2 regions of the Halalkalibacter oceani genome follow, and region 1 is predicted to be linked to the other one. Evidence: a T-box and tRNA genes for the amino acid it is inferred to sense, from the RefSeq annotation. Region 1 holds a T-box; the other holds one or more tRNA genes.

Region 1 (15,406 bases):
CGGCTTCTGCCACTTCCCCTTCTTGGCTCATCGTAAAAAAGGTTCCGTTGTGCCATAAGGTTCCCATCCGCATTCTCCTTTCCCCTTCATATTCACCTACTATCGTGCCAGATAGAATGAGAAGATGCAACGCAAAGAGGGCGCCCGGTTAGGACACCCTCTGGAAGCCAATACTATATTATTGTTGTTGGAAACCACCCATTTGTTGTTCAGCCATTTGAACAAGACGCTTTGTGATCTCTCCTCCTACAGAACCGTTGGCACGAGAAGTAGAGTCAGCTCCTAGTTGCACACCAAATTCTTGTGCAATTTCATATTTCATTTGATCTAAAGCTTGTTGTACACCTGGTACAAGTAATTGATTGCTGTTACCGCTGTTGTTGCTTGCCATGTGTCTCACCTCCTTCTGTACACATAGAATGAGTCGAAAGGGCAGAAAACATGCAAATAGCTTAATGGTAATTAATGCAAATACATTTAAGAAAAAACGCGGCGTGCGGATTCGCTATACCCTTTTTTGTAACTCGAAGAAGAGTAATCGCTACGCTCATTACGAATCACCGGAAATTCTTTTTGATTTTTTAAAACAGTTCTTCGATTTCTTCCTGGGCTTTCGTATAACTTGTAATCGTAATTTGCTCCGTTCTTTCGACAGCATCGTTGACATACTTCTCAGTCTCGACAAACTGCTCGAATTTATGGGCCTGATCGCGTCTCGGTCTCGTTTTTGAATCAGGCGGCAAAAAGATCGTACAGCAATCTTCATATGGAAGAATGGAAATATCATAGGTGTCGATGCGTCTGGCGATTTCAATCACTTCCAATTTATCCATTGTAATCAGTGGACGAATAATCGGTAAATTCGTCACTTCATTAATGGTGTTCATGCTGTGCAGCGTTTGACTGGCGACCTGCCCAAGACTTTCCCCTGTCGCCAAGGCGAGAATCTTTCGTCGTTCAGCAATTTTTTCGCTGATTCTCAGCATCATCCTGCGCATAATCGTCATTTGAAAATTACTTGGCACTTCCTGATGAATATGCTTTTGCATTTCGGTAAAAGGGACGAGGTGAACGACGACGCTGCTGCCAAACTTTGTTAACGTTTTCGCGAGGTCGAGCACCTTTTGCTTCGCCCTTTCATTCGTATACGGCGGACTGTGAAAATGAATCGCTTCAATTCTTGTCCCGCGCTTCATCGTCAAATAACCGGCGACCGGGCTGTCGATTCCGCCTGACAGAAGCAGCAACACTTTCCCTCCGGTTCCAACTGGCAGTCCCCCGGCTCCTTGATACGTCGCTGAGGTCAGATATGTCGCTGTTTCCCGTACTTCGAGGCGAATGTCTAAATCCGGCTGATGAACATCCACTTTCAATTGATCGGAGGAATGGGCCAGCACATAGCCGCCAACTTTGTGATTGAGCTGCTGCGTATCATATGGAAACTGCTTGTAAGCGCGCTTCGTTGTAATTTTAAATGTTTTCACCGGCGTTGGATGACTGTTCAACACCTCCAGCGCTCCTTTTTGAATCGCGGCAAGATCGTTCTCGACCATTAGCGCCAGGCTGAACGAATGAATCCCGAAAATATTTTGCAGCTTCTCGATGATCGCTTCATGATCTTCTCCGTTTAATTCAATGATGATCCGGCCGAATGTCCGCTTATAGCGCAAAGCGGGAAACATCTTCAAGCTCATTTTTATATTTTCCTGGAGATGCTTTTCAAAAAGGGAACGGTTCTTCCCCTTCAACGCAAGCTCTCCGACACGTACTAAAATATGATTATACTTCACGTTTTACAACCTCCAACAATTCAGGGATAACGGTTTGCAATTCCTTATTCAGCGCGGCGATCTCTGCCTCTGTCGTTTCAAAAGACAGGCTTACCCGGATTCCCGCGCTTGCTCTGTCCTCGCCAAAGCCCATCGCGGTCAATATTTGACTCGGTGCGGTCAGCTTCGAGGAACAGGCTGATTTTGTCGAGACGTAGATCTCCTTCTCACTTAATGATTGAACGAGGACCTCCGGCTTTATTCCCGGTACGGAAAAGTTAATGATATGCGGTGCGGCGCTGTCAATCTCAGGAGAGTTGACATACACCCCTTCTATTTGATGCAGAACATCGCGCACTTGTCTGTTTTGCTGAACCAATTTCGCCAGCTTCTGCTCCTGCTGCTCAACCGACATCCGTAACGCTTTGGCCATCGCCACAACACCGGCCACGTTTTCCGTTCCGGCGCGAATCCGGCCTTCCTGCTGACCTCCCTGAAAAAGTGGGCTCAGCTGCAGTCCCTTGCGGACATATAAAAAGCCCGTCCCCTTCATACCATGGAATTTATGGGCTGAACACGTGCATAGATCGACATTCGACGCTTTTACGTTCAACGGCACTTTCGTAATCCCTTGAACATGGTCGACATGATAATAGACTTTTGGATGGCCCGCGAGCCGCTTTCCAATTTCTTCAATCGGCTGAATCGTACCGACTTCATTATTGACATGGATCAGGGAAACGAGAATCGTATCCGGCCGCAGCGCCCGGCTGACATCATCAGGCTCAACTCGTCCTTCCCCTGTTACAGGCAAATACGTCACTTCAAATCCTTCACGCTCAAGCTGCCGGAAGCTTTCCAGCACAGAAGGATGCTCCACCTGACTCGTGATCACATGCTTCCCGTGCGTGCTTCGGGCATAAGCTGTCCCTTTGATCGCTAAACTGTTGCCCTCTGTTCCCCCGGAAGTAAAGATAATTTCCTGTGCCTCGACCTCAAGCAAATCAGCAATCCGGTTTCGCGCTTCTATCAGCAAATTTTCGGCTTGCATTCCCAATGAATGCAGCGATGAAGGATTGCCGAAATAACGTGTTGCCACCTTCATATATGCTTCTGCCACATCTTTATATGGTTGTGTTGTCGCGCTGTTATCTAGATAAATCATCTGCCTGCCTCCCTATATACACCCATCTATGTTAGCACAAAATCGGCAAATAACAAGCTTGTCGCCTTCGTAAAAAAGCATGAGCGACGAGGCCTGTAACTCGATGAAGAGCAATGGCTACGCTCATTACGAAAAAGCTGCTGAAAAAGTAAAAATCATACTTTTTCAGCAGCTTCGTCAAATCTCCTGCTTTAATCCACTTTTCTGATACATGTTCAAATATTCCTCGACCCGTTCCAGCACATCAGGGTCATAAGGCTTGATCACAGCAACAGCTGTTTCAACCGCTTGTTCATATTCATACTGACGGAAATAGTGCTCCGCATTCGTCAGCCCTTGATGCACATCATGTGAGCGGCTGCGGAAGCGGTTGCCGAACTGAATGACATACTCGGCAAATGTTGCCAGCTCAATTGTCTCGTTGATCAGTTCTTCGCTTTCCTTAACCGTCTTTACTGCTTCCTCGACGAGAACGGTAACCCGCCCCAGCTCCAACGGAACCTGATGCAGCTGCTCGGACGCTTCATCCATTTTCTGCTCAGCTTCTTGGAGCGTAAGCAGCGCGGCTTCCGGCAGTCCTGGAATATTGCTTTTTTTGATCGTCCGCTTCGTGTCCAGCAATGTTTCCTGAAGCGAGTGGAGTGTTTCCTTTGCCCGCCATTCGTCCTCGCGTAAAGCAAACAACGCCTGTTTATCCTCGGCGATGGACTGAGTCAGCTTCGTAATCTCAAGCTTCCATTCCTCTACCATCTCACGGATGGACGTGAATGTCTGACTCTCATTGGCCGTAATTTCCTGTAAGACATCCAGCTGTCTGGTGAGATCAAGTACCGCTTCCTCCATCTTTTTCCTTGCGGCGAGCTTCTCTTTCGAAATATGATAGCTCTGCTGAACCTGAACGGTCTCCTCAAATAAATCATTGATCTGATTTTTGGCCTGCTCGCAAAGCTGCTCAAGCTCGGGCAACTGCTCTGTCACAAATTGCTTTGAATCAACTTCAAACTCCAGCAGCTCATAAATCCCTTCTATTTGGGCTGACACCTCGTGCAACCGCTCCTCGGCCTCATCACATTTCAACGCCAGCAGCTCTTCCTTCAGCTTGTCGAGCTCGCTTTTGATGCCTGATAGCTGTTTTTCCAGCGAAAATGGTTCCAGCTTGTAGCCGGCCTCTTCCATCCCTTTCATGCCTTCCTCGATTTCTTTAAGCTCATTTGGAATGGTCGTCTCAGCCTGAACCAACAGCTTTGGATAACGCTCAAGCAGGGACTCTGTTTCCTGAAGCAATTCACCCGCTTTTAGCAGATGATCGCGCGCCTTCAGATAACTCCCTTCTGCTGTCGCTGTTTCGAATGATTCGAGCAAGGTTTGAATCTGCTCCATTCGTTCATCAAATCCGGCCACACCCTTCCCGAGTGAACCCCGGCGCTTTAACAAAGCGGCCTGCAACTCCTTGTAACGCCTTCTCACATCATCGATCTCCGTCCGGTTCTGCTCCTCGCTTTGAACGAGCTGATCGATTTCCTCAAGCATCTGCTTCAATTGATCTTCAATCCCTTGCAGCCTCTGGCGGGTAGTTTCCGTTTGCAGCTTTGCTTTTTTAAAGCGGTTTTTGGCTGCCAGCTCCTCTATATCAAACAATTGCTCTTCAATGTTTGGTAAAATAGTGCCGACAATATCATCCCATTCGCTCCGCCATTCTTCGAACTTTTCTTCCGTCTGGCCTGACATATGTAATTGTTTCACCTTACCGATTTCTTCCGGTATCGTCCGATTTAAAATGTCATTTTTCCATTCTTCTAACTGGTCTACTTCTTTATACGTTTTCCTGCGCAAAATGGCGCTTATTACAATTAAAACAAGGATAATAGCAATAGCTGTATAAACTACATAACGCATGTGAGGACTCCCTTCTATAGATCCTTGGAATGTTTTGTATTGAAGGCCTCAATTTGAGCTTCTAAAAAATACAGCGAATTTCTCATCGCCCTTTTGTTTTTCTCTACAAAACACAAATATCCTTTATATATTGACAAATTTTTTATTTTTCACGACTTTAATTATGTATTATGATACCATGAAAGTAACACTTTGTACGTTTTTTTCGTGGTTCTTATTTAATTTTAGAAGGAGATTCTACGATGGTACACGATGGACATGTTCACAGCCCCCTTTGTCCGCATGGCACAAAGGATGATTTTGTCGATTATTGCGAGAAAGCCATTGCCCTTGGCATAGAGGGAATCAGCTTTACGGAGCATGCCCCGCTCCCCGCTTCCTTCGATGATCCCACCCCTCAGCAGGACAGCGGCATGAACCCGGCTGATTTACCACGGTATATCGAACACATTCAATTGGTAAAGAGAGAATATAAAGGAAGGCTCAACATTCTGCTGGGCCTTGAGGTTGATTATATTGAAGGATTTGAAAAGGAGACGGCCGACTTTCTGAACGAGGTTGGCCCATTGCTGGATGACAGCATTCTTTCCGTTCACTTTCTCCATCTTCGCGACCGCTATCTTTGTCTTGATTACAGTCCGGATGTCTTTCAGTCAGCGGTTGATTTGCTCGGCTCTACCGCCAAAGTGCACGAGCATTATTATCAAACCGTTTTCGCTTCCATCAAGGCGGATCTGGGCCGCTACAAGCCAAAAAGAATCGGGCATATGACGCTCGCCCGTAAATTCCAAAAACGCTTTCCGGCTCCCGATTCGCAGTTGTTCGCAAAAGAGATCACCCGTATTCTGACAGCCATCCAGCAAAAAGGATATCAGCTGGATTACAATGGCGCAGGCTGCCTGAAGCCGCTTTGCCGTGAGCCTTACCCTTACGCAAGCATCATTGAAGAAGCCGTTCGGCTGAAGATCCCGCTTGTCTACGGCTCGGACGCTCATTCGGCCAATGGGCTGCTCAGTGGCTACGACCAGCTTGCCGCAGCTCCGCTGGCAAAGCCGTAGCTTTTTTCGTCCCGAAACAGGAAGCTTACGCGATTCCTGTTTCGGCCTTGGGCTGACAAAGGGCGGCCTTCACCCATCTTGCAATATGCTCCATATACCGGTCGACGAAATAAGGCTCTTTCGGTGACAGCTGGTACAGCTCCTGAAAATAATGGGGAGTCAAATAAGGCATATTCACCATCGTCCGGATCTGAATGATCACATAGTCGACCGACTGGCGCTGAAACTCTCCTTTTTTCATCCCAAGCTTGATCATTTGCTCGTAATCATGCTTTTCCTTCCGCAAATAAGTTGTCATAATTTCCCTGACAAGAACGGAGTCGAGCGTCATTTCGCGATGTACCATTCGCGCGGTATAATGATTTGTCGCCTGATAAACAAGCAGCTCCCTGATCACCGAAAGCAGACTCTCCTGGACGGAGTTCGTTTGCTGCCTGATCGCTTTATGCATCGTTTGCAAATATCCTTCGAGAAATTGAATCAAAATCTTTTCATAGAGCGCTTTTTTTCCGCCAAAATAGTAGGAAACCAAAGCGATGTTCACATTGGCTGAGGAAGCAATATCTCTGACAGAGGTACCATCATATCCCTGGGTATAAAAGAGTCTGATCGCTGCATCTACCATTTTCTCTTTCGTTGATCCCTTCATGTTTTGTTGTCCCCTTTGTCATAGTCTTCTTCCCCTTCTGCTTCGCCCCGACGCTGATCAATTCCTTCCATAATCCATCGACATTGGCCGAAGAACTTTCTACATTTTTTTCAGTCAAAAACAGACAAAAAGCTTGTCCTGAAAGGTTCACTTGACTAACCTTTCAGGACAAGCCCAGAGCAGTATCCAGCCCCGCCTTTGTAAAGCGGATATTCATTTACGCGCTCGTTATTTCACAACGACACGATTTTTCCCTGTTTCCTTCGCTTCATAAAGAGCGGTATCGGCCTGATTGAACAGCAGCTTCAACGATACTTCGCTTTCTCTTGAGCTCCAATGTGAAATCCCAATCGACACTGTGACGCGGGGACTCGTTTCAATCGCCACGGCTTTGACGATCCGCTCTGCAATCTGCTGCCCAATCTTCACCTCGATATTCGGGAAATAGATGGCCAGCTCTTCCCCGCCCCATCTTGCCGCAATATCTTCCTCGCGAATGTTCCGTTTCATAATATTGGCGACCTGAATGATGATATCATCGCCTACCTGATGCCCGTACGTATCATTGATTTGCTTAAAGTTATCAATATCAAGCAGCAAAAATGTCCCCTGATTCTGCTTGTACATCGACTCTTGAATCCGCTCGTCCAAATGGTTACGCGAAAACAGCTTCGTTAAGTGATCGGTGATCACGAGCCGTTCGAGTTCTTCGTGCAGCATGGAATTGGAAAAAGCCAAGGTGGAATGATGAACCAAAGATTGCAGTAGTTTAAAATTTTCAAAGGTAAAGTGATAGGAGCTTTGATGAACCGTGACAACCATCCCTTTTAGTTCATTGTTCTGAATCATCGGCACCATTAATACTGACTTGTAAAAATCGAGCTGAACATCTTCATGACGCTCCGTATCCCCAATGTAAATCGGGTCTTTATCGCGCTTCACCTTTCTTATTAACGGCTCGAGGGCATCAAGGGAATCTTCATTTTTGAAAAAGGGTGTACTTCCGTCAAGAACGACGGCTTCCCCATTGGCATGGAACATGATGAAACCCACTTCTTCGGCTTTAAATGACTCGATGATCTGCTGCGTCATAAAGTTGATCGTATCCGCCAGGCGCAGATTTGAATTTAACTGGTGTGACGTCTCGTTAATAAGCTGTAAATCATGAATCAGATTTCTCGATTGCTGATAAAGCTCAGCATTTTCTAAAGCGTTCCCTCCTGTATCCGCCAGCATTTGAATGAAGTCAATTTCATACTGCGGCACATGGACATCTTCAGAAGTCATAATTTCCATCACGCCGTAAACACCTTGCTTGCCGCGCAAAGGGGCGTAAAGAATCTTTGAATTGTCCTCCAGTTCTTTATCCACTTGGATTTGGCCGGTTAAATACGCATGCTCCGCTGTACTGTTACCGCTTTCCGTTCCATATTTCAACGGCTTAATGGAGACATTTTCGTTCACTTGCCATTCCTGTGAAAGAAGGAGATGGACGTGGTAGTGAGGATAGGCTCTTTCAATCGCCTCGACAATCTCCCCCAGCACTTCACCAATGTCCATTGTAGAGTGGAATTTCTTCGTTACTTGCAGTAAAATATCCCGCCTTTGTGCTTCCTGGACATCTTTTTCCTGTATATATGCTTTTTCAAGAATCGGTAAAATTTCTTTGATCGACTGCTCGTAGTCATCTTTTGCTTTTTGAGCCTCATGCTCGGTTTCAAACGTAAACAGGAGCAGGGAAACAGGCTTGTTTTCCACTTCTATGGCACAGATGACGTGGTAGTGATAATTGTTTTCAAACAACTGACTGTCTTTTAACAGCACAAACGGCTCCGCACCGATTTTGCTTTCATAGTGCTGCTGTTTAAACACCGCGTCAAAATGATCAAGATCCCAATGAGACGGATAAAACAAAGGAACGAATCGTTCTTCACTTCGCTCGACAATCACTAACTTGCCGGAGCCGCTGTCGTTTTTTTTATAGCAGGTGTTTAACGCATTGGCCAGCGAAGTAAACTCCATTTGATAGCCGGCCAATTCCAGTAATTCATTAATCGGAAACATCTTTTTCTTCTTCAGTCGCTTCGTCGTCAGTCCTGACCCGGTCACAACCCCTTCTAAATAGCTGATAATCGGCTCTTCCTTTGCCGAAGCAGAAAGAACGACACCTAAATATAACGGAGTATCAATATGTTCGTGCGCAGAGAAAGGAACTGCTAGCAAAACAGAGTCTTTACACTTGCATTTTAGCTTTTGTGCTGAAAAGTTGCTTTCAAAATAGGTGAGCGCCTCGTCCATGGAAGGCGGCACATAACCCATCTTGTATGCGGAGAGAATTCTCTCATTTGATGCAATAAAAAAAACAGCAGGTTCAAATAAAGCTGTACTCTTGTTACTGTTTGAGACAAGCTCTTCCAAAAATGGTCTATATTGACTATTGTCGCTGTTTCCATTCAGAATTTTATCCATTCTCTTACACCACCACATAACATGCATGTTAAATGACTCACATTTGCACTGATTTTTAATGATTTCCTTAGCCAAAATTAGTGAAGTAGGAAAATATGCCCCTCCCCCTCATAAATATATGAACCATTTCATTCATTAAATCATCATTCTTTTGGGTCTTTCTACATCTATTATAAAACAACTTATTCCATTTTACTATGTAACTAGAACGTTCCGATACAAAAAATTATGAATTTTTTTATCTCCCTTCTCAATATTCCGCTCTCTTCTTGACATTAAACGTGTAAATTAATATAATGGAATTTGTGTAAAAAGACAGCCAGTGTAAACATACTATGTTTTTCATTTTGTTCCTCGATGCGGCTGCATGAATCGAGGTGCATCTGTAACTTCTAGCTGTCGAAGCGAACATGCATGAAGACAAAATGAACGTAGCTATGAGATTACAATGCGGTTGTTATTTTGCAACAAACAAAATAACAAGGAGGAGTCTATTTATGGCTCGTTATACAGGTCCATCTTGGAAATTATCCCGCCGCTTAGGCATTTCACTAAGTGGAACAGGTAAAGAATTAGCAAAACGTCCGTATGCTCCAGGGCAGCACGGTCCAAACCAACGTAAGAAGCTTTCCGAATACGGAGTGCAATTACAAGAAAAGCAAAAGCTTCGTCACATGTATGGTGTCAACGAGCGTCAATTCCGTCGCACGTTCGATACAGCTGGTAAAATGGCTGGTATCCATGGTGAAAACTTCATGATTCTACTTGAGTCACGTCTTGACAACCTTGTTTACCGCATGGGTCTTGCCCGCACTCGTCGTGCAGCTCGCCAGCTTGTTAACCACGGTCATATCGTTGTTGACGGCAACCGCGTTGATATTCCATCATACCGCGTAAAGCCAGGTCAAACAATCGGTGTGCGTGAGAAGTCCCGCAACCTTGACATCATTAAAGAGGCGTTGGAAGGCAACGACTTCGTTCCTGGTTATGTATCTTTCGATGCTGAAAAGCTTGAAGGCACATACACTCGTCTTCCAGAACGCGCTGAGCTTCCTTCTGAAATTACAGAAGCGCTTATCGTCGAATTCTATTCTCGTTAAGCGATTATAAGGGTCTTACCCCAGCCTGTCGACAAAGTCGACAGGCTTTTTTGTTTAGAACGCTTTTTTAGAAATAGCGATAAATAAACTAATTCAACGAAAAAATCCTATTTTTTATTGTCGAACAGCAATAAACAGCCCCGCCGTCCCAAGGCTTGCAAACATTAGAAATGCAAAAGGGTATGCCGTGCTGTCAATCAATGCTCCTCCGGCCAATGAGCCGAGTGATTGGCCGAGACCGAGCGCCAGAAAAGAAAGGCTGACGCCGATTGAAGGCTCTGCTGGAAACAATCGTGTCGCCCAGATCACGAGCACTCCGGTCAGGGCGATATAGGTGCTGCCAAAGAGCAGCGCGGAGACATACACTGCCACATCAGCTGGAACCGTAATCAGCGCAATCGCCAGCAGCAGCAACAGAAAAACGAGCCGATAGGTCAAGGCCAGACCGATCTTCCCGATGGCGCTGCCCGTCAGTCCGCCGATGATCCCCGAAATCCCCATCACCATCCAAAAAGTAACGCTCTCCGTCGTACTCATCTGATGGACGACCGTTAAATAGCTGCGGGAAAACGTCCAAAAAATCGCAGAGCTGCCGCCAATCAGGAGTGAAGCCAACAGTAGCTCCTTTGCTTTGACGATAATATACCAGGATGCCTTGCTCCCGGCTGTTACGGCTTTCTCTTGCCGTGCCGGAAGAGAAAGCGAGTTCCAGAGAAGCACCGCCAAGGCGATGAGCACAAATAAAAAATAAGCGAGCCGCCAATGTTCGGTAAACAAAAGCGCGACAGGAGCGGAAACGAGCAGGCCGAAACCTGAGCCGCTGTTTATCCACATATTCCCGCGATCCTTATCTGCTTCCTTTAGTGAGATCGTCGCGACCTGACTTAGCGCCGGGGAAGCCCAGCCACTGCCGATCCCCGCAGCAAAAATGCTAATCACAAGCGGGGAGAAGCTTTGTGCCAGCGCAATTCCGCTCATCCCGACGAGCGCTGTGATCCCGGCGGCCTGTATTAAGCGAAAACAGCCGAACCGACGAATCAAAAACGGCGCCGTCAGCAACGCTGCCGAGTAAGAAACATAAGCAGCCGATGCAGCGATCCCGGCGCTGCTTTCCTTTAGCTTGAGGGAAGTCGAAATATCCGGCAAAAACAAGCCAAAGCTGAACCTTGCCAAGGCATAGGTGACAGCAATCATCGCGACACCGGGCCATACGATTTTCCCCATTTTCTCATCTCCTTTTTAGATAGAACGATCACTCTATTTTTAAAGAAAAAAACTAAGCCTTCTCCTATTCCGACTTAGCTTTTTTATCGCTCTCCAGTCTGATTTGTTTAGCGAAAAAGAGACATTCCTCAGCAACTTCATCAAGCGGCCTCGTTTCCGCCAAAGCAGTCGTTCCTTCAAAGAGCAGGGCGAGGCGGATCGCGTTCCGGTTTGTGTAGCCTGCCGCTTGGAAAAAATCGATTAGCGCCTCTTTATGTGCATCGACATAATCGACAATCGCCTGATTGCCATTCGCAAACTCTTCCTTCGCTCTTAAAAACATACAGCCATTCGATCCGTGCCTCCGTGTCCAGAAAAGATGCGCTTCCATCAGCGCCACAGAAGGCTCCCCTTTGGCCTCGTTTAGGCACGCCTTCAAGCTGGAAAAATACCGGGCTTCTCTTCTTTTTAACACTTCCATAATTAAATCCTCTTTCGATTGAAAATGATTGTAAAGCGTCATTAGCGCGACACCGGACTCTGTAACGACTTTCTTCAACCCAATCGCATGAAAACCGTGCTCGTAAAAAAGCCGTTCCGCCTGCTCCAATAAATCTTCTTTTTTCCGACTCATTCCAACCAACCCACCTTTATATAGAACGATCACTCTATTTTTGCATATTCATTCTGCTTTTGCAAGAAAAAGCAATGGCTTCAGGTCTGTTCTCCTAAAGCCATTGCCTTCCTTTTTTTACATGCTTATTTTTACGAACTTGCGCTTTCCGACTTGAATGACCTGCCCGTCCTCGACTTGCAGTTGCAGTTGAACATCGGTTACTTTTTCTTCGTTAATCTTCACTCCGCCGTTTTGAATCATCCGTCTTGCTTCCCCTTTTGAGCTTAGCAGCTTCAGCTCAACAAGCAAGTCGACGATCCAGACCGGGTTGTCTCCAGTCCATTGCGCTTCCGGGATATCGCTCGGCAAAGCACGCTTTTGAAAGACCGTTTTGAAATAGTCGACCGCTTCATCCGCCTCTGCTTTCCCGTGATACATCTCCACGAAGGTAGCGCCAAGACGCATTTTCGCATCGCGTGGGTGCACGCTGCCGTCCTCCAACCCGCGCTCAAGCTCTTCAATTTCTTCCATGGAAAGATTCGTGGCCAGCTTATAGTATTTCACCATCAGCTCATCGGGAATCGACATCGCCTTCCCGAACATTTCATTAGGCGCTTCATCGATGCCGATATAATTGCCGAGTGACTTCGACATTTTCCGTTCCCCATCAAGTCCTTCAATCAACGGCAGCGTCAATGCGACCTGCTTGTCTTTTCCATAGGCTTCCTGCAAATGTCTGCCCATCAATAAATTGAACTTCTGATCGGTTCCCCCCACTTCAATGTCAGATTCCATTGCCACGGAATCATATCCTTGCATAAGCGGGTAGAAGAACTCGTGAATCGAGATCGGTTGCCCCGATTTATAGCGTTTTTCAAAATCATCACGTTCAAGCATCCGGGCCACCGTCATATTGCCGGCCAGCTTAATGACATCCTCAAACGTCAACTCTTTTAACCAGGCTGAGTTATAGTAAAGCTTTGCTTTGTCCATATCAAGAATTTTTCCATATTGCTCGACATAGGTTTCGGCGTTTTTCTTTACTTCTTCATCCGTCAGCTGCTTTCGTGTTTCAGATTTCCCGGTCGGATCACCGATTCTCCCGGTGAAATCACCGATCAGCATTTGAATCTCATGCCCTAATTCCTGAAATTGTCTCAGCTTGTGCAAAACGACCGTATGACCGAGATGAACATCGGGAGCGGACGGATCCATCCCGAGCTTGATTTTCAACGGTTTTCCGGTAACGACGGACTTTTCAATTTTTTGACGAAAGTCCGCTTCCGGAATAATTTCCACAACGCCACGTTGTAAATAAGCAAGCTGACGTTCCACCTCGGCCTGCTGTTCAGCTGTTAACGTTACCTCTTTTTCCATTTGTCTTCCTCCTGTTTCGTTTCACTTTTGCACTAGAGCAGAAAAAAACCTCCTCCCTAAAAAGGGACGAGGTTGTCGCGTTACCACCCTTGTTGAAGAAGTCAGCCTTCTTCCACTTCATTTCAATAACGGAATGTTCCGTTCTTTGCTTATCACAAAGAAAGCTCCAGATTGTATTTCATCGTTGCCTGTGTACTGATTCGCACCACCCATCAGCTCTCTAAAACAGGGAAACAACGATTACTTCGATCCTTCACGGCTTTACCTATATATGCTCTATTTACGATGTTTCTTTTTTACCACAATGATTCACCCCTGTCAATATAACATTCTACATTATTTGCGGTTTTCATATCCTCCATCGACGGCATTATGCTATAATGTTTCTGATATATAGGAGGTTTGCTATGAAACAAGATTCTGCACTTATAGAGAAATTCAAAGCGTTTACAAGAAGGCTCCATGAACTGAAGGTCTTTCGCAAAATCGGGATCACCTATCAGGTCTTCTGGAATCTTTTTCTCATATGTTTAGTCGCAGGCTTTATGTCCCTTTTCTTCATCGGCGGGACAGCGGCCGGATATTTCGCCTCACTTGTCCAGGACGAAACACTCCGCAGCGCCGATGACATGAAAGCAAGGATTTATGACTATGAGGAAACGAGCCAGGTCTTTTTTGCTGATAATGTTTATCTCGGCGAGCTCCCTTCCGAAATTGAACGGCACAAAGTGGCGCTCAAAGACGTGTCCGACCATTTGAAAAATGCGATCATCGCTACGGAGGATGAGTATTTTTATGAGCACGAGGGCATTGTCCCGAAGGCAATCATGCGGGCGACCTTCCAGGAGTTCGCTAATTCTGCTGTGCAAACAGGCGGTAGTACATTGACCCAGCAGCTGATCAAAAATCAGATTTTGACAAGTGAAGTTTCGTTTGACCGGAAAGCAACGGAGATCCTGCTTGCTCTAAGGCTTGAACAATTCCTTGAAAAAGACGAAATCCTTGAAGCTTATTTAAACATCGTACCTTTCGGGCGCAATTCCTCAGGCCGTCATATCGCCGGTGTACAGGCAGCCGCTCAGGGAATATTCGGCGTTGACGCAAAAGACCTTTCCGTCGCTCAGGCCGCCTATATTGCCGGCCTGCCGCAAAGCCCGTTCGGCTATACACCTTTTACCGGAGACGGTTCGATCAAGGAAAATCTCGACCCCGGGCTTAACCGGATGAAAACCGTACTATCGAGAATGCATGAATCGGGCTTCATTTCAGACGCGGAATATCAGGAAGCGTTGCAGTATGATATTCGGGACAATTTAACAGACAGCACACCGGCTCCAATTGATCAATATCCTTATCTCACCTACGAAGTTATGCGGAGGGCGACGGATATTTTAGTCATGCAGCGCTTGGAGGAGGAAGAAATTTCTCTTGATGAACTGAATGAAGAAGAACGGCTTGAAACCTATAACCGGTTCCGCGAGCAGGCTTCAACCAAGCTTAGAAGCGGCGGCTACCGCATCCATACAACAGTGGATAAAAACATGTACATTGCGATGCAGGAAGCCGTGCAAAACGATGCTCTCTTTGGACCAATGAAGGATGGCGAACAGGAGGAAGTCGGGGCCATCCTGATTGAAAATCATACGGGAGCCATTAAAAGCTTCGTCGGCGGAAGAGATGAAGGCAGCGACCTGCAATACAATCACGCTACGCAGGCGTACCGGCAAAACGGTTCGACGATGAAACCGCTGCTCGCTTACGCCCCCGCAATGGAAATCGGCGCGATTCAGCCGGGGATTGTCGTACCGGACACAGAAGCGTACTATTCCGGCGGACAGGAAATCACCAACTTTGACAACCAGCATCAAGGCTTGCTTTCCGTGCGGGAATCGCTTGCCCGCTCACGCAATGTTCCGGCGGTTCGCTCTTTTAAGAGAGTACCGCATGAGCAAGCGCGGGACACATTGCTGAATCTCGGTTTTCGTCTCAGCAATGGCGAGCCGTATGAATCAGCTCCGCTCGGCGCTACAGAAAACAACGTTACCGTCGAACAAAATACAAACGCTTATGCGACTTTCGCCAATGGGGGTACCTATGTGGAATC
Region 2 (15,406 bases), on a different contig from region 1:
GCATGACGACGGGAACCGCGATGACCGCATCCCAAAAGTTCGTATGAATTGTGGGAAAGTCCAAAATGATCCACCTCCTACCATAATATGTCCACAACTAGATTTATTAAACAATTGGGAAACGCGGACAGAAGGTTGGACGGTGAGCCGGCTTTAGCAAATTAAACAAACGTTTTATTAAAAAGACATAAAACCTGTTATTAAAGGAGGATTGCCTTATTACAGATAATTAATTAAAACAATATTTAGAAAATAGATTGACTAATTGTAAAATGACTGATAAATTTATTGATATATCAGATTCCAAAGGGGGAGTTATATTGAAAATAAGTGATGTGAAATTGACAGTTGTAGGGGTACCAAGACATACCGGCTTTGTAAACAAGCATGTAATTGTTGAAATCATGACGGATGAAGGGGTAACAGGGATAGGCGAAATGTCGGATTTCTCGCATTTGCCGAAGTACGCCGTCGATGTAGTCGATTTGGAAAATGTCCTGAAATCAATGTTACGTGGGCAAAATCCATTTGACCTGACACTGATTAACAACGTTCTCTCTGAAAACTACCCGGCAGTCATGTACTATTACGAGAAAGGCAGCTTTATTCGCAATGGAATTGATGCCGCGTTACATGATCTGTGCGCGAAATATTTACATGTTTCCGTCGCTGAGTTGCTCGGTGGCCGATATCAGGAAAAAATTAAAGTGTGCTATCCAATATTCCGCCATCGTTTTATCGAAGAAGTAGAGGAAAATATTGCCGTAGTTCGAAAGCGCTTACAGGAAGGGTTTGATGTATTTCGCCTGTATGTTGGAAAAAATGTTGATGCAGACGAAGCATTTTTGGCCAGGGTAGCTGAAGAATTTGGTTCAAAAGTCAAAATTAAATCAATCGACTTCAGTCATCTATTAGATTGGAAGGAAACACTTAGAATTGTGAAGCGTCTGGCAAAGTACGACTTTGAAATGATTGAAAGTCCAGCTGTTCGTAATGATTTCGAAGGGCTACGTCAATTTCGGCTGAAAGTCGATCATCCAGTTAGTGAGCATGTGTGGGATTTTCGTCAGCAATATGAAATGATTCGCCATGATTCCGTTGATATTTTCAATATCTCACCAATTTTTATCGGTGGAATTAGCGCTGCCAGAAAAGCGGCTGCGGCAGCCGAGGTTGCCGGTAAAGCCTGCCTGCTCGGGACAACGCAGGAATTATCAATCGGTACTGCGGCGATGGCGCATTTAGGCAGCTCTTTAGTCAACCTGACATATACATCCGATCCGACCGGTCCGAAATTATACACGGATGATATTGTGAAAAAGCCGGTTCAATATGAACAGGGCTATCTGCTCGTGCCTGATCGCGGCCTCCCTGGGCTGGGAATGGAGCTTGATTGGGAGCGAATCGAGCGCTTGCGGGTTCCCGATTTAAGCTGGGGGAATGTCAGCGTACATCAACTTCAGGATCGAACATCCTAAATCTTTTTTTACTGTTTATGAAATATCATATATCAATTTATTATTAGGAGGGGTTTCATTGATGAAAAAGAGACTATTGCTTCTGTTGCTTGCTGTCGGCCTTGTGCTTGTTGTCGCTGCTTGTGGGTCTGCGAATGAGACAAACGAACCAGCGCCGGAAGCTGGAGAAGAGAATGAGGCGCAAAGCGGGGAAGGGGAAGAGGAAACTGCCGGGAATGGAGAGCAAATGATACTTCGTTACGGAGAGCTGAATCCGGATGATCACCCAATTACAGAAGGAGCCTATGAATTTGCTCGTCTTGTGGAGGAAGCGACTGACGGCAGAATTAAAATAGAAATATTCTCGGCAAGTGCCTTAGGCTCAGAAAGAGAACAATTACAGTCAGTCCAGGCTGGAGGCTTGGATTTCTTCCGGCCCAACTCAAGTGCTTTAACAGATTTTGGTGCGGATCCGATGGGAGTGCTTGCCTTGCCATTTATTTTTGAAAATCGTGAGCATCAATGGAATGCGTTGAATGGTCCGGCAGGTGAGGAAATTCTTCAAAGTGTCGAAGAATTCATCGGCGGAATGAAAGGCTTAACCTATTATGATGACGGAGCGAGACATATGTTCACTCAAGGGAGCGCAGTTGAATCGGTTGAAGATATGAGCGGGCTGAAGATCCGTGTGCCTGAGAACGCCATTTTTATGGATATGATTTCAGCGTTTAATGCTGACCCGACCCCAATTAACTATGCTGAGTTGTATAGCGCTCTGCAGACCGGGATTGTGGATGGCGCGGAAAATACAATCGCCGGCTATTTAACAAACTCGTTTTACGAAGTGGCAGAGAATTTCTCATTAACAAGCCACGTTGCGAGTCCCGGAGTCGTCGTTGTATCAGAGATGACATGGAATAAGCTAAGTGCGGAAGATCAGGCGATTATCGAGGAAGCAGCACAGCAATCGTCAGAATTTGTCCGCACGCAAACAGAAAAATTTGAGGAAGAAGCGCTGGCAGAGCTCGAGGAATTAGGTGCAAATATTATTCAATTCGATGATCTGTCAAGCTGGCAGGCTGAAGTAAGCGGACTGTATGACACATATGGCGGAGATTTTGCCGATCTGATTGAATCGATTCGGGCAACGGAGTGACGTGGTTATCAGAGTCCAGAAGTAGGGAATGCGCGAGAATGTGGGTAGGAATGAGCTTCCTGCCCGCCCGTGCATAAGCTTGGTGATCAGGCAAGATGGAGGTGAAAGAAATGGATACGCTTTCCCGATATGCAACGTTAATTGTTGAGTATTTTTCTAAGGCGATGCTTGCTCTTTTGGTGATCATTGTGAGCTGGGTCGTATTTGGCAGGTATGTGTTAAGTACGACGCCGGCGTGGGGAGAGGAATTAGCGAAAATAGTAATGGTCTGGGTTGCCCTGACAAGTGCGAGTATGGCAATTCGGACGGATACTCATTTACGATTATCGCTGCTTGATTTTATTTTACCTGAAAAATATATGAAGGTGGTTCATTGGCTTGTGCTTTTGTTGATGGGGGCGTTCGCGATCTTTTTTATTATAGCTGGTATCCAGCTTGTGCAATTAACAAGTACGAACACATTGCCAGGTTTGCGAATTTCCTCGTCGTGGTTGTATTTAGCGGTTCCTGTTTCAGGGGTGGCGATGCTTGTGCAAATTATTGATAGAGGGAGGAGGATGCTGTGATTAACGACATAACGGCTGTGTACCTTTTGATTGGAAGCTTTTTTCTCTTAATCTTTTTGCGGGTGCCGATTGTGTTCGCGCTCGGAATTTCTTCGATTATGACGGCGTGGTATTTAGAGCTGCCTTTGATGATGATCGCGCAAAGCATTGTTGGCGGGATTAATGTCTTTGTTCTTCTGGCGATCCCCTTCTTTATCCTGGCCGGGGAATTGATGTCCCAGGGTGGTATTTCCTCGCGCCTTGTCCAATTGTCACAGGCGCTTGTCGGCCGATTCCGCGGCGGCCTGGCGATGGTTAATATTCAGGCGAGTATGTTTTTTGGCGGCATCTCGGGTTCTTCAGTAGCGGATACGTCGTCGATCGGCTCGGTGATGATTCCGATGATGAAGAAAAACGGTTACGAGGCTGATTATGCAACAGCGGTGACCGTGGCGAGTTCGGTTCAGGGGGTGCTCATTCCGCCGAGTCATAATATCATTTTATATGCGCTTGTTGCCGGCGGAGGCGTGTCGATCGGTCAGCTGTTTTTAGCCGGTCTTGTCCCGGGTGTGTTTTTAGGAATAGCCCTTATGGTATTCAGTTATTTAGTTGCGTTAAAGCGTAAGTATCCAAAAGGAGAGCCGTACACGTTAAAAGGGACGCTTGTGGCACTGCGTGATTCGCTTTTAGGATTAATGACAGTGCTGATCGTGGTTGTTGGTGTTGTCGCTGGGATTTTCACTGCGACAGAGGCGGCGGCGATTGCTGTTGTGTATGCGCTTTTTGTAACATTTGTCATTTACCGTGAAATTCCATTTTCGCGAATGAATCTCATTTTAAAAAACACGCTTGGAACGATTTCAATTGTGTTCATTTTGATCGGTACGTCGAGTGCGTTTGGGTATTTAATGAATTATTTGAATGTGACCAGCTTTATTGGGGAAGCGTTGTTGAATGTGTCTGATAGTAAAGTGGTCATCCTGCTGCTCGTTAATTTGATCATGCTTGTGTTAGGAACGTTCATGGATATGGCGGCGTTAATTTTACTCATTACGCCTGTCCTCCTTCCGGTTGTCACGGCAGTCGGGATGGATCCGGTTCACTTTGGTGTCGTGATGATGCTGAACCTTGGAATTGGCTTGCTTACTCCTCCGGTGGGAGGTACTCTTTTTGTAGGAAGTGCCATCGGCGGTGTTTCCATTGAAAAGCTCAGTGTGACGATGCTGCCATTTTACTTCGTTATGATTGCTGTTTTGTTGATCATTACCTTTATTCCGGAAATTGTCATGTTTGTTCCGAGTCATTTTATGAAGTAAACAGAAAGGGAGGTTCATATGAAAGTAGCAATTGTAACCGGGGGAGGCTCCGGGATTGGCCGTGCGGTAGCGCTGGAGCTTGCCAAAGAGAACTATGCGGTAGCGGTGGCAGACATTGAAGAAACCAAAGCACAACAAGTCGCCGCAGCGATTGAAAAAGAAGGCGGCGAGGCGATTGCTCTTCAGGTCGATATTAAAGAGGAATCTGCCATTCAGGAAATGGTCGAAAACGCATATCAGCGGTTTGGCCGGTTAAATGTATTAGTTAATAATGCCGGCATTAATTTTACACACAGCGTGGAAGACTGTACCGTTGAGGAATTTGATGAATGTATCGCGGTTAATTTTCGCGGGCATTACCTGGCATCAAAATATAGCATCCCGTATTTAAAAGAAGAAGAAAATAACGCAATTATCCACATTTCGTCCACACATGCGATGCGTACCCAGCCGCGTTTCTTTCCTTATAACGCGTCAAAGAGTGCAATTCTGGCGATGACGAGAAGCATGGCGATTGATTTAAGTGCGTATCGCATTCGCGTCAACGCCATCTGCCCCGGCTTTATCAAAACAAATATATTATCACCGGACATTTATCAAGAAGATGGGGCCTATATGAAAAAAATAATGAAATACCATCCGAGTGGAAGAGTGGGGAATCCGGAAGATGTCGCGTATGCGGTTGCTTTTCTGGTTTCCGACAAAGCTGCTTTTATTAATGGTGAGACGCTTGTGATCGATGGAGGGAGAAGTGCTCTCACATATGATCTGGGCGGCATCAATGATTGATGACAACCGGAAGGGAGCGAGATGAAGTGGGGCAAAAAGACCGGCTTTTGTATGTTGGAACGTTTACAGACAAGGAAAGTGAAGGGATTTATCTTTATCATTTTAATGAGGAAAGCGGAGAACTGCGCTATTACGATGTCGTGAAGCAAGTAGCGGATCCATCCTTTATAACGCCCGGTCCAGATCACACGCTTTATGCCATCAACGCCTTATTTGAATATAAAGGCGAGCCGACCGGGGCTGTCAGCGCCTTTTCCATCGAACGCGAGTCAGGCAGGCTGACCCTGTTAAATGAGCGATCTTCCCGCGGGAGGCGTCCTGCTTATGCTTTTGTTGACCGCTCAAAGAACTATGTGCTGCTTGCCAATTATGGTGAAGGAAGTGTTGTCGTCTTTCCGATTTTAGCTGATGGCCGATTAGGAGAGGCAACGGATGTCGTCCAGCACGTCGGAGCAAGCGTCCATCCGAGACAGGAAGGGCCGCATGCCCATTCGATCATCACTGATCCGAGCAATTCATTTGCATTGGTAGCCGATCTCGGGACGGATACGGTTTATGTGTATCGATTTGATGCCGAAAAGGGCAAGCTGGAGCCGCACCGCCGTTATAAGGCAGCGGCGGGTGCCGGTCCGAGGCATCTCGCTTTTCACCCTTCTAATCGCTATCTCGTTATTGTTCACGAGTTGAATTCGACGATGACAAGCTACCGGTGGACAGAAGAGAGTGGCGAGCTGACGGAGCTGGAAACGGTCTCGACGCTCCCACATCAAGCGGACATTGAAAACACGGCGGCTGAAGTGAAGTTTTCCGCTTGTGGCCGGTTTCTCTATGCGACAAACAGGGGAGATAATAGTATCGTTTTCTATACATTTCAGGAGGAGACAGGCAAGCTGCGTTATGTAAATCATTATGACTGCAAAGGAGAGGTGCCGCGACATTTCACATTCTCTCCTGAAGTGAAGTTTTTGCTAGTCGCCAATCAGGAAAGTGATTCAATTGTTTCGTTTCACGTTAACGAGGAGACAGGGGAATTAACCTTTACCGGGAATGTGACGAAAGCCCCTACCCCTGTGTGCTTGCTGTTTTTATGATAAGTCTGTCCTGCTTTTCGCACATTTACAACCGCCAGCAGCTATGATAATATTTGATATATCAATTGGACGAATGGAGATGTCTAGTATGAATAAAGAGTCAGCTGAACAGTCTTTTGAAAAGCTTATTTCTACTAGAACTCGAAATGTGAAATCATTAAGAGAAGTAGTGGTCGAATCATTGCGAGAGGCGATTGTAAGAGGGCAAATCAAAAGCGGTGAGCATTTAAAGGAGCGGGATCTTTCCGAGAAGCTCGGAATCAGTACGACACCGATCAAGGAGGCTTTTCGAATTTTAGGGAACGAGGGATTGGTTGTGACGATCCCTCGAAAAGGGACGTATGTCTCAGAATATGTCGATACGAATATTGAGGAAGTTCTTCAATTACGGGCAGTTGTAGAAGGTTTGTGCGCGAAGTTTGCCGCGGCAAAGGTGAATGACCGGCAAGTTGATAAATTAAAGGCGCAGCTCGCTCTCATGGAGGAACTTTTTGAAAAAAGGGATATTGACGCGCTTGTAGAAGAGAATACGAGATTCCATTCCCTCATTCGGGAGATTGCCAACAATCCGATGGTGACCAACTTACTGAACAATATTTCAAGCTTTGAGACAGCCTTTCGCAAAAGAGCCCTTACAGAGAAAGATGAAATGAAGGATGGTTACTTAGAGCATAAGGCAATTCTGCAAGCGATTATTGAGCGCAATCCTGAACGAGCAGAAGAATTAATGAAACGACATATCAACAGAACGTTGACCAATGTCTTAAAGAAATAATGCTTTATTTCTTTAAGTTTTTATTGATATATTAAATTTCATTTATTGCTTCAGCTCATGAAAAGATGAAAATGGAGGCAAAAAAATGGACTATCAATCATTTGGAAAGAAGTTCGAGGATATTTCAGGCATTACAATTACTCCTTTCAAAGAAGGGTCGAAAGAAATTGATTGGAACGGTGTAAAAGAAAATGTGGAGTTTTTGATTAACCGGGGAGTTAATGTGCTTGTTCCCTGTGGAAATACGAGTGAGTTTTATGCGCTGACATTAGAAGAAGTGAAAGAAGAAATCAGATATGTCGTTGAATGTGCCAATAAGCGTGCTACCGTTTTGGCCGGGGTCGGTTATTCGGTTGCGACGGCGATTGAACTGGGCAACTATGCGAAGGATGTCGGAGCTGATTGCATCATGATTCATATGCCTGTTCACCCTTTTATGACCGATGACGGGGTGGTGGATTATTTTAAATCGATTATTGAAAATGTCGATTTGCCGGCCGTGATTTATTTTAAAAATCCAGCTATCTCAGATCGGGTGTTGGAGGAACTGTCCTCACTGAAAAGGTTAGTTGCGGTTAAATACGCGATTAATGATTTGCCGCGCTTTGCTAGAACCGTTCATTCGATCCCCTCCCATCATAACATTACGTGGGTATGCGGGATCGCAGAAAAGTGGGCGCCATTCTTTTTCCATGCTGGCGCCAGAGGCTTTACATCGGGATTGGTCAATCTTTATCCTGAAAAATCACTCGAACTGCTTGCCGCATTAAAAAAGAACGATGAAACGAAAGTATGGAGCGTCTGGAATGAAGTACTTCCTTTTGAAAACTTACGGGAAAAATACAACAGCGGTGTCAATGTAGCGATTGTCAAGGAAGGGATGCGACAAATCGGTTTAAACCCGGGCGTCACGAGAGAACCTGTCAGCCCATTAAGCGCCGAAGACAAAGCTGCCGTCCGCACCTTGATTCATCAGTGGAACCTTGATATTCCCAAGCAACCACAATAGATCGCGATAAAAAGAAGGCTCAATGTTGCTGATTGATGAGCCTTCTTTTTGCATTAAGAAAGTATAAAAACCTTCGCGTTGATTCGGACAGGCCCCCGGTCCGCGCGTTACACGGATGGCAGAAGCCCCCGTTTTCAGCGATTTCGAAACGATTGTAATCGATTTGCATCCCTTTCTAAGAAAAATTATACAAAGGGGGTTGTCTTTAAAGTTTATTTTTTATATAATATTTTTTGTCAGTAAGAAAGAGTTGTATTTTGGCCCGTTGGTCAAGTGGTTAAGACACCGCCCTTTCACGGCGGTAACACGGGTTCGAATCCCGTACGGGTCACCATTTGCCGGAGGATTAGCTCAGCTGGGAGAGCACCTGCCTTACAAGCAGGGGGTCGGCGGTTCGATCCCGTCATCCTCCACCAGCATACATAGGGATAAAAGCCAACATGCTACATATACTATGCCGGTCTAGCTCAATTGGTAGAGACGAGCAAAAGCATCGTCGAATAAACGGCGAGTTGTCTCGACGCAGCGCGCATCGGAGCAAAAGCTGTCAAGAGGAAGAGACACAGTCTCAGCATAAAGTAAGGAACACTATCCATATTATGCCGGTCTAGCTCAATTGGTAGAGACGAGCAAAAGCATCGTCGAATAAACGGCGAGTTGTCTCGACGCAGCCCGCATCGGAGCAAAAGCTGTCAAGAGGAAGAGACACAGTCTCAGCATAAAGTAAGGAACACTGTCTATAACATGCCGGTCTAGCTCAATTGGTAGAGCAACTGACTTGTAATCAGTAGGTTGGGGGTTCAAGTCCTCTGGCCGGCACTCGAATGATTGTGGAGGGGTAGCGAAGTGGCTAAACGCGGCGGACTGTAAATCCGCTCCCTCCGGGTTCGGCGGTTCGAATCCGTCCCCCTCCACCATTTTCGTTGGGCTATAGCCAAGCGGTAAGGCAACGGACTTTGACTCCGTCATGCGCTGGTTCGAATCCAGCTAGCCCAGCCATTTTTTTATAACCAAGTAGGTAGCTCAGTGACGAGCGAAAGCATCGTCGAAAAGACTTCGAGTTGTTCCGACGCAGCCGGCATCAGAGCATAGCTGGGAAGAGGAAGGAACAGGTGGAGACAACGGAGCAAAACATCGTCCGGAAGCACCATGAGAAGCGACATTGAAACACACATCGGGAGCCATTAGCTCAGTGACGAGCGAAAGCATCGTCGAAAAGACTTCGAGTTGTTCCGACGCAGCCGGCATCAGAGCATGGCTGGGAAGAGGAAGGAACAGGTGGAGACAACGGAGCGAAACATCGTCCGGAAGCACCATGAGAAGCGACATTGAAACACATCGGGAGCCATTAGCTCAGTGACGAGCGAAAGCATCGTCGAAAAGACTTCGAGTTGTTCCGACGCAGCCAGCATCAGAGCATAGCTGGGAAGAGGAAGGAATAGGTGGAGACAACGGAGCGAAACATCGTCCGGAAGCACCATGAGAAGCGACATTGAAAGCACATCGGGAGCCATTAGCTCAGTTGGTAGAGCATCTGACTTTTAATCAGAGGGTCGAAGGTTCGAGTCCTTCATGGCTCATGCTTGTACAAGAGCATCTATTGCAAAAACGGGGCCTTAGCTCAGCTGGGAGAGCGCCTGCCTTGCACGCAGGAGGTCAGCGGTTCGATCCCGCTAGGCTCCATCGTGAATACTAAACACACCTTTAGCGGATTAGGTCTTGGCCTAATGACCGCTGAAGGTGTGTTTTTGTCTGCTATATTGATTGCTTTACCGATGATCCCAATCTAAATAATGAAGGTAAATGGATTTCCAGTAGGTCGTTTACTTTAAGGGAACGGCAAAGCCGGGGAGCCGGGTGCTACGCTTTTACGAAGTTTACCCAACTTTGATGATAACAAGACCCGAAGTACTTATTGTTGGTCGTCTTACCGTGTGTGGCCCACGGTTTTCCTTGTATCTATTTTCGAGGTTTCTAAAATTGCGCCTGCCGCCTACTCCAGATGGCGTGTTTGAGGCGGGAGTGATCTCGTCAAGTTATTGTACTTGTTTAACAGCTGATCGAGCTTCTTGCTGAAGCAGACCATTGGAGCTGAAGGAAGCGGGTTGGTTTTCGCTTTCTCGTTTAACAGCTGGCGGTAATGTTCAATTTCCGCAAGTAATTGTTTTTCCGTGCTCATTCCAAGCCACCCTCTCTACAAGTCGTAAGTACGCTTTTTATATTACTTACATACCCTAATATTTAGTAAAAAAAACACTAATGGCTAATCTGATTTAGGCAAAAGGTATGTTATGATAGAAAGATCAGATTTCATAAAAAATAATGAAACGGAAGACGGAGCTTATCCGTATATAAGTCAGAACGAATGTGGGTAGGGATAGGAACATGGAAACGATAGTAAAAAGGTTAATCCGGGAAGTGAGGAAAGGTGATCAACAGGCGTTTGAGGAAATCGTCGAGCTTTATAAAGACAAGATATACCAAGTTTCCTATCGAATGGTAGGGAATGTGCATGAGGCACAGGATATCGCGCAGGAGGCTTTTCTGCGGGCCTATACAAATATTGATCGTTTTGACAGTAATCGTAAATTCTCTACCTGGTTATTCCGGATCGCCACCAATGTAGCGATTGATCGTTTACGCAAGAAGAAACCCGATTTTTACCTTCAGGAACAAGTAAAAGGTTCTGATGGGTTAACCTTGGAATCCCAGCTTGCTGCTGATACGGAATTGCCTGAGGATCAAGTTGTAACACTTGAAATGCAGGAGTGGGTTCAATCGGAAATCAACCAGCTCCCGCCGAAATATCGGACTGCAATTATTTTAAAATACATTGAAGATCTATCCATTAATGAAATAAGTGAAATTCTTGATATGCCTCCATCCACAGTGAAGACGAGAATTCATCGCGGCCGGGAAGCATTGAGAAAAAGAATGCGTCATGTGTAGGAAGGAAGTGTTTATGAGTGAAATGTGAAAAGCATTATGAGGAGTTAATACAAGCCTTCCTTGATGGTGAAGCCACACAAGAAGAAAAAGAACAGTTAGATGCTCATTTGGCACAATGTCCTTCCTGTCGTCAGCGTTTTACTGAGCTGAAGAAGGTCATTGCCTTTGTCCAAAGCTCATCTCATATTGAAGCCCCGTCTGGATTTACAGCAGGTGTTATGGCAAGATTGCCGGAAAAAAAATCAACGTCAAAGTGGAAGCAATGGACGAGAAGCCATCCTTTGCTCGTTTCAGCAGCTGTCTTCTTTTTGCTCATGTCAATCAGCATCTCGTCTCTCTGGCAGGGCGATGACGAGCAGGTCGTCGTCACGGGGCCGGGTCATGTGATTATTGATCAGGATAAAGGCAAGGTGATTGTGCCGGAAGGTGAAGTGATTGAAGGAGATCTTGTCGTGCGTAACGGAACGCTTCAGATTGATGGCGAGGTGCAGGGAAATGTCCTGCTCGTGAACGGGGATGCGTACTATGCTTCTGCCGGGCATGTGTCGGGAGAGATTGAAGAGGTCAATCAGGTGCTTGAATGGGTCTGGTATCATATAAAAGGATTTTTTAAAGAAGTCGTTGCGATCGTGAAATGATTGGGCGAAATAAAGAAGGATATCTCAAAGAAAACAATCTATTGGGGTATCCTTTTCTATTGATCTGAATAGCTTCATAAAGAGGCCTGCAGCCGGCAGAGAAAGTTTCCCGCGAATAATCTTTGTCAAACTTTGCTAAGCAGGGGTTATTCAAGCTATAATGAAACCTGTGACAGATGATAAGTCGCCTATGGATAGATTGATAAAATGACCGTATTGAGACCGGTATTAAAAAACGGATGAAGTCTCATCAATTGCTTAGTCGAAACGTGTGATCTATGTATTTCGTAAGGGCTTCTCAAAAAAGCCTTTTTAAAAGGTGAAAAAATGAAGCGGTTGTTCTGCGCTGCACAAAGGTAACGGGACAGCAAAATCTGCCCCTACTTGCTTTAAAACAATCGTGCGGACCACATTCCCCGCTTCGTTGATGCTTTTTTGGAACAGCATCATGTATGATAATGGTTTGGAGGAAGAGCCATGTTTTCATTTGAAGATTTTAGTTTGCTTAATTATATCGGGCAAATTGTAGATATATTAGTCGTCACCTACGTAGTCTATAAGGCGATCATGATTATTCGCGGTACGAGAGCCGTACAGCTGCTGAAAGGAATTACCGTTATTCTCGCTGTCTGGTTTCTCAGTAAGTTTCTCGGGCTGCGAACATTGGAATTTCTAATGACGCAGACCGTTACATACGGATTGCTGGCGATTATCATTATTTTTCAGCCGGAGCTTAGACGGGCGCTTGAACAGCTGGGGAGAGGACGATTATTTGCGAGCAGAACGATTCCACAGGATGATACAGTGAAAAAAGCGATTGCCGCGATTGTAAAAGCTTCCACCTACATGGGAAAGCGGCGGATCGGGGCGCTGATGTCGCTTGAGCGTGAGACGGGGATGAATGATTACGTCGAGACAGGGATTGCAATGAATGCCAACTTGACGGCGGAACTGCTGATCAATACGTTTATTCCGAATACGCCGCTTCATGATGGGGCGGTCATCATTAAGGATGAAACAATTTTAGCCGCAGCCTGTTATTTGCCGCTTTCTGAAAATCCGTTTATTTCAAAAGAACTCGGTACGAGACACCGGGCGGCGCTCGGCGTAAGTGAAGTGACCGATTCGATCACGATTGTTGTGTCGGAGGAAACAGGAAATATTTCGCTCACGAAAAATGGTGAGCTGCATCGCGACCTTGACGAAGAACAGCTGAGAGGTCTGCTTGAACAAGAACTATTAGTGGAAGGCAAGCAAACAACCACTTCACGCTGGCAGTGGGGGGGAAAGAAAAATGGATAGACTGTTTAATAGTCATTGGTTCGTTAAGATTATTTCTTTCTTTATTGCGCTAATGCTCTTTACGATGGTAAACCTTGATGATCTAACAAGTCAGCCAGGCGTTCTGCCGACAATCAGTCCGGCTACATACACGCTGGAAGAGGTCGAGCTTAGTGTGCTCTATGATGAAGAGAATTACGCCGTTATTGATCAAACGGAAAGCGTCAGAGTCAATCTGAGAGGGCCGCAAAGTGAAATCATGCTGTTTCAGTTAACGCGGCCAACATATGAAGTGTTTGTCGATGTGAGCGAGCGCGAGGAAGGTGTGCATACTCTTAATGTTCAGCACCGCGGGTTTCCTGAGGAACTGACTGTCTCAATCGTTCCGCAATTTGCCCGCGTTGAGCTTCAGGAAAAACAAACGATTTCTCTTCCTGTTGAAGTTGAACTGCTGCATGCGGAAGAAGTGACAGAGGGCTATACAGTGGGAACGCCGATTGTGAATCCAATCAATGTTGATGTCAGAGCGGCACGGAGCATCGTCTCCCAGGTCGATTCAGCGAAAGTATTTATTGATGTCGCTGGGGCTGACAAGATGATCGAGGAGACAGGGCGGGTGACGCTTTACCAGGCAAACGGTGAAGAAATAGAGCTTGAGCCTGAGCCATCCGTTGTTGACGTCCGCGTGCCGATTACAAGCCCGAATCGGGAAGTTCCGGTGCGCGTCGGCAGAGAAGGTGAGCTTCCGGAAGGGCTCAGCATTCAGGAGGTTCGGCTTGAGCCGGGCGAGGTAACCGTTTATGGTCCGCTGGAGATTATTGATCAGTTACAGGTGATTGAGTTAGGAAATCTTAATTTGAATGAAATTACCGAAAGTGGCAGTTACGAATGGCAGGTTCCCGTTCCACCTGGAGTAGAACAAGTATCGCCTGAGGTCGTGACGGTCACAGTAACAGTGGATCAGGAACAGGAGAGAGAGCTTGCGAACGTTCCAATTGAGATCGTCGGTTTAGCAGATGGCCAGACGGCGACGCTGGCTGAAGCTCCCACTGCTGTCCTGATCGCATATGGAACAGCAGAAATAGTGGAACAGTTGGATATAGAGGATATTCAGGCATATATCGATATCAGTAATTTTCAAGAAGGGGAACACGAAGCAGAGCTGCAAATCAACGGCCCTTCCAATGTCCGCTTCCAGCCTGTTCAGGCAACGATTCCGGTGATAATACGTAATGATGTGATTGAAGGAGAGAATGAATAATGGGAAATTATTTTGGTACGGATGGAGTAAGGGGAGTCGCAAATACGGAGCTGACGCCGGAGCTTGCTTTTAAGCTCGGCAGAATGGGTGGCTATGTGCTGACGAAACATACAGAGAAGCCGCGCGTGATTATTGGCCGTGATACTCGTATTTCCGGCGAGATGCTGGAAAGTGCGCTCATTGCCGGTCTGTTGTCAATCGGAGCTGAGGTGATGCGCTTAGGGGTCATTTCAACACCCGGGGTCGCTTTCTTAACAAAGGCGTTAAGCGCTAATGCCGGAGTAATGATTTCCGCTTCGCATAATCCGGTGCCGGATAACGGGATTAAATTTTTCGGTCCGGATGGCTTTAAGCTGTTAGACGAGCAGGAGCAGGAGATTGAACGGTATTTAGACAGCGAGGATGAGCTGCCTCGGCCGACGGGCGGCGCGCTTGGGCAAGTGAGCGATTACTACGAAGGCGGTCAGAAGTATTTGCAATTTCTGAAGCAAACCGTTCAGGAGGATTTTTCCGGCATTCATATCGCGCTTGATTGCGCGCACGGCTCTGCTTCTTCGCTCGCTCCGCATTTATTTGCCGATCTTGAAGCGGATATTTCGACGATGGGAACCGCGCCGAACGGAGTCAATATTAATGACGGCTGCGGCTCAACTCATCCTGAAGCGCTAAGTACCTTCGTTCTGGAAAGAGGCGCGCAAATCGGGCTAGCCTTTGATGGCGACGCCGATCGCTTGATTGCAGTTGATGAAAAAGGTCAAATCGTCGATGGCGACAAAATTATGTTTATTTGCGCGAAGTATATGAAGGAGCAAGGCTGGCTCAAGCACGGAACGGTCGTTTCAACGGTGATGAGCAACCTCGGCTTTTATAAAGCATTGGAAGAAGAGGGGATCATCGCCAAGCAGACGGCGGTCGGTGACCGTTATGTGATGGAAGAAATGCGCAAAGGCGGTTACAACCTTGGCGGTGAGCAATCAGGCCACATCATCTTTCTCGATCACATTACGACCGGAGATGGGCTTCTGTCCGCGCTTCAGCTTGTGAACATTATGAAGATGACGAATAAGCCGCTATCTGAGCTTGCGGCACAAATGCAGACGTATCCGCAGAAGCTCGTCAATATCCGCGTCAGCGACAAG

The links. The T-box of region 1 lies ahead of tyrS (tyrosine--tRNA ligase). A T-box ahead of a tRNA ligase gene usually reads a tRNA of that ligase, here a tRNA-Tyr.
Region 2: it encodes a tRNA-Tyr, which carries the amino acid that the T-box ahead of tyrS (tyrosine--tRNA ligase) is inferred to sense. The anticodon was not compared.

What each region holds. Positions count from the first base shown of each region.
Region 1 is NZ_JBEPKD010000007.1:83,897-99,302, reverse strand. It holds gene ABMB67_RS10150 (amidohydrolase) at 1-67, opposite strand, end outside; gene ABMB67_RS10145 (alpha/beta-type small acid-soluble spore protein) at 179-391, opposite strand; gene thiI (tRNA uracil 4-sulfurtransferase ThiI) at 582-1,790, opposite strand; gene ABMB67_RS10135 (cysteine desulfurase family protein) at 1,780-2,934, opposite strand; gene ezrA (septation ring formation regulator EzrA) at 3,112-4,830, opposite strand; gene hisJ (histidinol-phosphatase HisJ) at 5,073-5,888, shown strand; gene refZ (forespore capture DNA-binding protein RefZ) at 5,914-6,537, opposite strand; gene ABMB67_RS10115 (sensor domain-containing diguanylate cyclase) at 6,766-9,006, opposite strand; gene rpsD (30S ribosomal protein S4) at 9,504-10,106, shown strand; gene ABMB67_RS10105 (MFS transporter) at 10,221-11,330, opposite strand; gene ABMB67_RS10100 (TetR/AcrR family transcriptional regulator) at 11,395-11,943, opposite strand; gene tyrS (tyrosine--tRNA ligase) at 12,061-13,302, opposite strand; T-box leader at 13,362-13,568, opposite strand; gene ABMB67_RS10090 (transglycosylase domain-containing protein) at 13,710-15,406, shown strand, end outside.
Region 2 is NZ_JBEPKD010000037.1:3,199-18,604, reverse strand. It holds gene ABMB67_RS22075 (hypothetical protein) at 1-64, opposite strand, end outside; gene ABMB67_RS22070 (mandelate racemase/muconate lactonizing enzyme family protein) at 321-1,478, shown strand; gene ABMB67_RS22065 (DctP family TRAP transporter solute-binding subunit) at 1,540-2,613, shown strand; gene ABMB67_RS22060 (TRAP transporter small permease) at 2,724-3,179, shown strand; gene ABMB67_RS22055 (TRAP transporter large permease) at 3,176-4,474, shown strand; gene ABMB67_RS22050 (SDR family NAD(P)-dependent oxidoreductase) at 4,493-5,263, shown strand; gene ABMB67_RS22045 (lactonase family protein) at 5,290-6,354, shown strand; gene ABMB67_RS22040 (GntR family transcriptional regulator) at 6,443-7,129, shown strand; gene ABMB67_RS22035 (dihydrodipicolinate synthase family protein) at 7,215-8,138, shown strand; tRNA gene ABMB67_RS22030 (tRNA-Glu) at 8,398-8,472, shown strand; tRNA gene ABMB67_RS22025 (tRNA-Val) at 8,479-8,554, shown strand; tRNA gene ABMB67_RS22020 (tRNA-Thr) at 8,885-8,957, shown strand; tRNA gene ABMB67_RS22015 (tRNA-Tyr) at 8,971-9,055, shown strand; tRNA gene ABMB67_RS22010 (tRNA-Gln) at 9,063-9,137, shown strand; tRNA gene ABMB67_RS22005 (tRNA-Lys) at 9,646-9,718, shown strand; tRNA gene ABMB67_RS22000 (tRNA-Ala) at 9,749-9,821, shown strand; gene ABMB67_RS21995 (aspartyl-phosphate phosphatase Spo0E family protein) at 10,132-10,317, opposite strand; gene sigW (RNA polymerase sigma factor SigW) at 10,524-11,087, shown strand; gene ABMB67_RS21985 (zf-HC2 domain-containing protein) at 11,105-11,725, shown strand; gene cdaA (diadenylate cyclase CdaA) at 12,203-13,027, shown strand; gene ABMB67_RS21975 (CdaR family protein) at 13,020-14,267, shown strand; gene glmM (phosphoglucosamine mutase) at 14,267-15,406, shown strand, end outside.